Regions from separate parts of the Rhodopseudomonas sp. BR0G17 genome, predicted to be linked through region 2. Evidence: riboswitches for the same ligand, from Rfam matches in the RefSeq annotation. Region 2 holds a riboswitch; each other region holds the start of a gene.
What was found. A riboswitch is a leader RNA that binds a small molecule or an ion and turns the genes downstream of it on or off. The one in region 2 is predicted to bind cobalamin.
Positions count from the first base shown of each region.

Region 1 (2,240 bases), on a different contig from region 2:
TGACGCCGTTGGCGACCATCTGCGCGTCGCACAGGATCGGCGCGCCGGCCTGCAGCGCGGCGCGACCGGCCGATACAAAGCCGGGCGTGAACGCGATGTCGTCCGCAACCTCGACCATGCCGCTGGCGTGAATGATGCGCACCGCGATCTTCTCCTCGTCGCGCGTGAACCGATCGAGCGCGGCTTCAGCGCGGATAATGGAGAACGACTGACGATAGATCGCGTCGCCGTCCTTTTCGTAAGCGTAAGTCATCGGGCGGCGTCCTCGATCAGCTCGGGGAGAAGGGATGGGGGCTGCTCTGTGTCGGCGACTGCGCTGCCGCTTGAAGTCTCCATCGCGGAGATGCTGAGCCCCGCGGCGAGGGCGAACTGCATCAGGATGGCGCGTGCGGCATGGCCGGCGCGCTGCGCGTACAGCCTATTGAGGCGACGAAGCGTGGTCGGCGGCAGGTTGGTGATCAGTTCGCTTGGAACGTCGGGCTGCTCTCGAGCGCTTAGGACCGCGAAGGCCATCCGCCGGCTGCCGGCGAACGCGGTGGTCGGTTCGACGGCTTCACGGTCGGAATGCGCCTGATCCGGCAGCACGATCAGGATTGCGCGCGGCAGCGACGAATCGAGGGAGCGCTCGCACGCGTGCGCGGCGAAAGAGGCGAGATCGCTGGTGTGCAACCGGGGCGGTCCGCCGGGCCATGACTGAGCGAAATCCGCCAGCGTCGCGGCGCAGGGCGACAGCACCACGATTTCGGCGGCGGCTGGCCGAAGCGACAGCTGAGAACCGGCGGAGACACCGGGATGGAGCGCAGTGGGCGGCATCGCGCCGAATCTCGTCGGTTGGCCATCGCGGGCGATGGCTCAAAACCGGCGAACGGACCTGCACTCCGGACCGCCGAAAGACATCCCGGGGCACCCCGCCCGAAACGACGTCAACATAGCAGGCGACGGCAGGTCTCCTGGCTCACGGGTCTTCGCCGATGCAGCCTTCCCGGAATATCTCCAGTGGCGTGTTGCGTCGGCTAACCGTTTACAGTTGCGGGGGCAGCTTCGGCTCGACCGCGGGCAGCGATCTTCCGATATTCCCTCTTCGTCCTGTCCGAGGACAGGACACCGTCGGCGCGGGATGTTTGGGACGGAAACGGCAAACTGTCAATCGACCATCATTGGCAACTGGCCGCCAAGAGCCGTCATCAAATTCGCGCCAGCTTGATCGGGATCAAGGCGTATCGCCCGAGGCCTCCGGGGCTCGCGCCAACGAGCTGCGGCGGCTATCGATCGCCGCACGCAGCAGCGCCGCCGCCCGGAACGGCGCGTGCAGCGCTTTGCTGAACGGCAGCGCGGCGAACAGGCCGAACACCAGCCCGAGATGGGTGGTGAGCAGTAGCCCCATCGCCAGCGTGCTGCGGAAGCCGAGCACCGCGAGCCCACTGGCGCCGACGAGGGCCAGCAGGATGAGAAAAGCGACGTTCAGCCTAGTCTCGCCGCGATCGCTCGGCTCGTGGTCGGCCCGCGCTTCCAATGCCAGCAGTCCCACCGCGCCGACGGTCATCGTCACGCCGCCGACGAGCCCGAGCATCACCGGCAGGCTGACGACCGGGTAGGGCGCTACGACGCCGAGCAGATGATGATAAGTGGCGGCCACGATTGTCGACAGGCCGCTGAGCACGAAGCCGCCGGCGGTCAGATGGTGTAAGATCCGTCGCCGCTGCGAGGTGCGCTCATCATGGTTGTGGCAGCCGGGACCGCCGCCGCCGAGATGGCGCAGCGTGATGATGTCGGAGAGGGCAGCGGGCAGCGCGCGGACGATCTCGCGGACCGTCATCCCCGGCGCGATCGTATGCCAGTATCGCAGCGTCGCCAGCGTGACCGCGATCACCGCCCAGGCGAAGGTGCCGCCCGCGAGTCCGGCCATCGCCGGCCACGGCAGCACGCGATAGAACGCGCCTTCGCCCGCGTGGGCGGTTAGCAAGGTTGCCGATGAGTCCGTGCCCAGTACGAGGCCAAAGGTGATCAGCAGCGCGAGCGCGACGGTGGCGGGTACTGCGAGCGATGAGGCGCGAAAGACGCGCCCAAGCGCGGGCGGCCACAAATGGTCTGCATAGGAGCGCTGCCGCAGTTCGGCGAACGTCGCCGGCAGATTGACGGCGAACGGATGTGGTGGTGTGTACTGGCAATCATGCCAGCAGCCCTGGCAGTTGTGGCACAGGTTCGACAGGTAGCTGACGTCGGTCAGGCTGAAGCCGTGC
Region 1 covers NZ_QUML01000012.1:142,744-144,983, reverse strand. Annotated here, with positions in the region: gene DY467_RS12070 (precorrin-8X methylmutase) at 1-253, opposite strand, end outside; gene DY467_RS12065 (hypothetical protein) at 250-813, opposite strand; cobalamin riboswitch at 924-1,123, opposite strand; gene tcuB (tricarballylate utilization 4Fe-4S protein TcuB) at 1,211-2,240, opposite strand, start outside.
Region 1: it holds a riboswitch for cobalamin, as region 2 does, so the genes downstream of both, DY467_RS12065 (hypothetical protein) here and DY467_RS03025 (DUF1636 domain-containing protein) in region 2, are expected to answer to the same signal.

Region 2 (2,240 bases):
ATTCGGCCAGCGCCTCCAGCGGTGCGGTGGCGGGGCTGCGCATCGCCGCCTTTTCGATCGCCGCCTTCTTCTTGGCCATGCCGTCGGCATCCTGGCCGGCGCCGATCCCGATGCTCTGATCGAGCGGCGCCGGGCCGAGGCGGTGCAGCAGCAGAGACGACGAAGCCGTGTTGCCGATCCCCATTTCGCCGAGCGCGATCACGTCCGCCCCCGCGGCGATCTCGGCCCGCGCCAGTTCGGCGCCGCGATCGAGCGCCTGGCACGCCTCCGCGATGCTCATCGCCGGCTGACGCGCCGCGTTGGCGGTTCCCATCCGCACCTTGGCGTCGATCAGATCGGGATGCTTCGGCAGCTCGGCGGCGACACCGGCGTCGATCACCCGGACGTCGACATGGTTGGCGGCTGCGAATGCATTGGCGGTGGCCTTGCCGGCCAGATAGGTCATTACCATCGCCACCGTCACGGCGGACGGATATTGCGACACGCCTTCTTCGGTCAGGCCATGGTCGCCGGCGAACACCATCAGCACCGCATTGTCGGCGCGCGGCGGCTGCGGATGTCGCATCAAGGCCAGTTCGATGGCGAGGTCTTCGATCCGCCCGAGCGAGCCGAGCGGCTTGGCCTTGCCGTCCACCCGCGCCCGCAGGGTTGCTTTCAGCGACGGGTCGACCGGGGTGATCGACGGCGGCTGCCAGGTGACGAGGGTTTCGGTCGGCATCGGATGGTCCTTTGGTTCGGCAAGGCGCGCAACTGAGGCAAACGCGCAAGCCCGGTCAACACCACCTTCGCGTTGTTGACCCGCAACAGCGTCGCAGCTAGCGTGCCAGACGATGGTCCTTCCGCAAGGAAGGTGAAAAGGGAAGCCGGTGGGAGACGCGGTGCGTCTCGATCCCGGAGCTGCCCCCGCAACTGTAAGCGACGAGCCATCGCCGAGGCCACTGGGAATTCCTGGGAAGGCGGCGAATGGCGGCGACTCGCGAGCCAGGAGACCTGCCATCGCGTATTGTGCTTTGAAGGGTCGTCGGGGCGGGGTGCACCGGACGGAAGCAGTGCGGACGGCAAAGGCCTCTCCCGCGCGTTCCGACAAAGCTCGATAGCTGACGCGATGATTCGAGCCCGATGGATTCCGAGCCCCCTGCCGATGTGAGCGCCGATCCGCCGCGCGTGCTGCCTGGCGCGCCGGTGATGGTCAGCGTCTGCACCACCTGCAAGACGATCGACGGCGTCGCCGTCGGTGCGCCGATGCTGGAAGCCGTCCGCGACGCGCTGGCCGGCGCCGGCGGAGCGCAGGTCCGCGCCGTGCAGTGCCTGTCCGCATGCAAACGCGCCGCCACCGTCGCAGTGTCGAGCGAAGGCGGCTACACGTTCGTATTCGGCGATCTCGACGGCGCCGGCGGCGCCGACGCGGTGGCGGCGTTCGTCGCCTCCTATCAGGACAGTCACTACGGTCTGGTGCCGTGGCGGCAGCGACCGGAAGTCCTGCGCAAGGGTACCGTCGTCCGCCTGCCGCCGCCGCAATGGTCTCCCGACGATGGGCGGGCGCCGGCATGAGCGCGCTGATCTCTACCCTGGTGCTTGGCGGCGCGCGCTCCGGCAAATCGGTGTTCGGCGAACGGCTGGTCGCCGAGAGCGGCCTCGCCAGGATCTATCTCGCGACCGCCACCGCCAGCGACGACGAAATGTCCGATCGCATCGCCCACCATCGCGCCCGCCGCGGCGAGGGCTGGACTACGATCGAGGAGCCGCTCGGCTTGGTCGATGCGCTGACCCAGCACGCCGGCCGCGGCCGCGCCGTACTGGTCGATTGCCTGACACTGTGGCTGTTCAACCTGATGGAAGCCGGCCGCGATCCCGAGGTCGAGGCGAGGCGGCTGGCGCGCTATCTCGGCGTCGCCGCCGGACCGATCGTGCTCGTCTCCAACGAAGTCGGCCTCGGCCTGGTGCCGGAGACGCCGCTCGGCCGCGCCTTCCGCGACGCGCAAGGTCGCCTCAATCAGACCATCGCTGCCGCCGTGCCCAACGTCGCCTTCATCGCCGCCGGCCTGCCGCTGTGGCTGAAACGCCAATCAGGAGAGTAGTTCATGACCGCCCGCGTTCCCGTCACGGTGCTCACCGGCTTTCTCGGCGCCGGCAAGACCACGCTGCTGCGCGCGCTGCTCAATCAGTCGAGCGGCCGCCGCATCGCGGTGATCGTCAATGAATTCGGCGATGCCGGTTTCGACGGCTCGCTGGTCGAGGAT
Region 2 covers NZ_QUML01000002.1:209,322-211,561, reverse strand. Annotated here, with positions in the region: gene cobT (nicotinate-nucleotide--dimethylbenzimidazole phosphoribosyltransferase) at 1-718, opposite strand, end outside; cobalamin riboswitch at 815-1,012, shown strand; gene DY467_RS03025 (DUF1636 domain-containing protein) at 1,120-1,551, shown strand; gene cobU (bifunctional adenosylcobinamide kinase/adenosylcobinamide-phosphate guanylyltransferase) at 1,548-2,078, shown strand; gene cobW (cobalamin biosynthesis protein CobW) at 2,082-2,240, shown strand, end outside.

Region 3 (2,240 bases), on a different contig from region 2:
TAGCTGACGCCGAACGTGCTGGTGAAATTGCCGAGCGGCGACCACACCGCTTCGCCGCGGGTCATGAAATCGCGGCTTGCGGTCGTGCTCTGCAGCGTCTCAGGGAACGAGTTCGGATAGCGCGAAAAGTCGTCGCCGGTGAAGCCCTTGTGGGCGTCCGTGTAGCGCGCGACGTAGTTGAAGGCGAGTTCGTCGCTGGCACGGACACCGAGCCGGGTCGAATAGGTCAGGTTGTCGTAGTTGTCGTTGTTGCGCTGCTGGCCCGGCGCCAGCAGATCGAGCGGCGTCACCGGCAGGCTGGTCGTGCGGTAATGCGCGACGTTGAAGGCGTAGTCGAAATTGTCCTGCGAGCCTGCGGCGCGCGCGGTCTGGTTGAAGGTGCCGAACGAGCCGCCTTCGATCGAGCCGGTCAGCTTGGCCGGGCCGCTTCCGCGCTTGGTGACGACGGAGATCACGCCGCCGATCGCGTCCGAGCCGTACAGGCCGCTCTGCGGGCCGCGCAGCACTTCGATCCGTTCGATGTCGGAGGTCAGCAGATTGGCGAAATCATAAGCGCCGTTCGGCTTGCTCGGATCGCCGGCATCGATGCCGTCGATCAGCACCTTGACGTGGTTGGAGTTGGTGCCGCGCATGAAGATCGAGGTCGAGCCTCCGGGGCCGCCGGTGCGCACCACATTGAGGCCGGGGACCATGCTGAGCGCGTCGGCGGCGGTGCGCTGCTGATAGCGGGCGAGATCGTCCGCGGTGATCACGGTCACCGAGCTCGCCACCTGCTCGCGCGGCGTTTCGGTGGCGGTGGCGCTGACCACGATCTCGGGCAGCACGTCCTGCGCGGCGGCAGGCGTGGTGAGCGAGAGCGCGGGCACCAGAATGGTGGAGGCAAGAAGCGCGCGTGAAAGTGCGGAGCAAGGCCGCGGCGCGGCGGGTCGGGATTGCATAAGGTTCAACCTCGGCTGACGTCTGTGGCACGTCACAGCGAACGAGGTCTCACCGAGCTTTGCGAAAGCGGTGAAGACAATGCCTGCAATTCCCGGCCGGCAACTTCGCGTGTGACCACGAATGACGGCAGGTCTCCTGGCTCGCAGTTGATCTTCCGTCGCCTTCCCAGGACCGAGGTTCCCAGTGGCATCCGACGAAAGACGATCCGCTTACAGTTGCGGGAACAGCTACGGCCTAGAACGCGAAAGTGTCTGCGTCCGCACCGTATTCCCTTTTCATCCCTCTCGGGAACCGTCAGCGCCATTAGAAGTCGCGGAATTGGCGAGTCAATTCGCCCATGGCGGCGAACAGGTGCAATCGTGGTCGGATTGTGACGAGCTGTGACTTGCGTGTAACAGCCGGGTCTGTACACCTCGCACGATAGTGGATGTGGCAGGTGGTGATGGCGGAGTTCGTGGTGGAGTTCGGCAAGGACGGGCGGCGGGTCGAACCCGACGGCCGGCTCGACGCCGCCGCGTTTCATCGCAACGATGCGCCGATCCGCGCCGTGCTGGCCCGGCTGCTCGCCGGGCGGCAGGGCGACGTGCTCGAAGCCGGCAGTGGCACCGGCCAGCACATCGCAGCGCTGGCGCGCGAGCATCTGGATATCGTGTGGTGGCCGAGCGACGTCAACGACCAGCACCTCAAGAGCATTGCCGCCTGGCGCGCCCACGCGGCGCTGCCCAATCTAAGGCCGCCGCAACGGATCGACCTGGCCGATCCCGCCTGGTCGGTGGCGCCGGCCGACGGGGCGGAGCCCGGGCCATTGCTGGCGATGTTCTGTGCCAACGTCGTCCACATCGCGCCGTGGCGCGTCGCCGAAGGGCTGCTGGCCGGCGCCGGACGTCTGCTACGCCAGGACGGCATGCTGGTGCTGTATGGACCGTTCAAGCAGGACGGCAAGCACACCGCGCTCAGCAATGCGGTGTTCGACACCAGCCTGCGCGACGCCAATCCGGAATGGGGTGTCCGCGATGTTGCGGATCTGGAAAAGCTCGCGGCCGGCGCCGGTCTGGCGCTGAGCGAGATCGTCGAGATGCCGGCCAACAACCTGATCCTGGTGTTTGTACGGGCAAAACCGGCGGAGGCCCATGCGGCCGCCGGTGGCCCGGCGGGTTGATCACGCCCGGCCCGGCCCTATGATGCGCGCGCAATCGCCGGCCGTCGTCGGCCGGTGCGAGGAGAATCCCTGCCGATGGTCGATGCGACGGCCAACGACATCGTCGAAGACGATGCCCGTGCCCGTTCCAACGTGGTGCGGC
Region 3 covers NZ_QUML01000028.1:34,433-36,672, reverse strand. Annotated here, with positions in the region: gene DY467_RS19245 (TonB-dependent receptor plug domain-containing protein) at 1-866, opposite strand, end outside; cobalamin riboswitch at 1,048-1,250, opposite strand; gene DY467_RS19240 (DUF938 domain-containing protein) at 1,382-2,098, shown strand; gene DY467_RS19235 (MFS transporter) at 2,174-2,240, shown strand, end outside.
Region 3: it holds a riboswitch for cobalamin, as region 2 does, so the genes downstream of both, DY467_RS19245 (TonB-dependent receptor plug domain-containing protein) here and DY467_RS03025 (DUF1636 domain-containing protein) in region 2, are expected to answer to the same signal.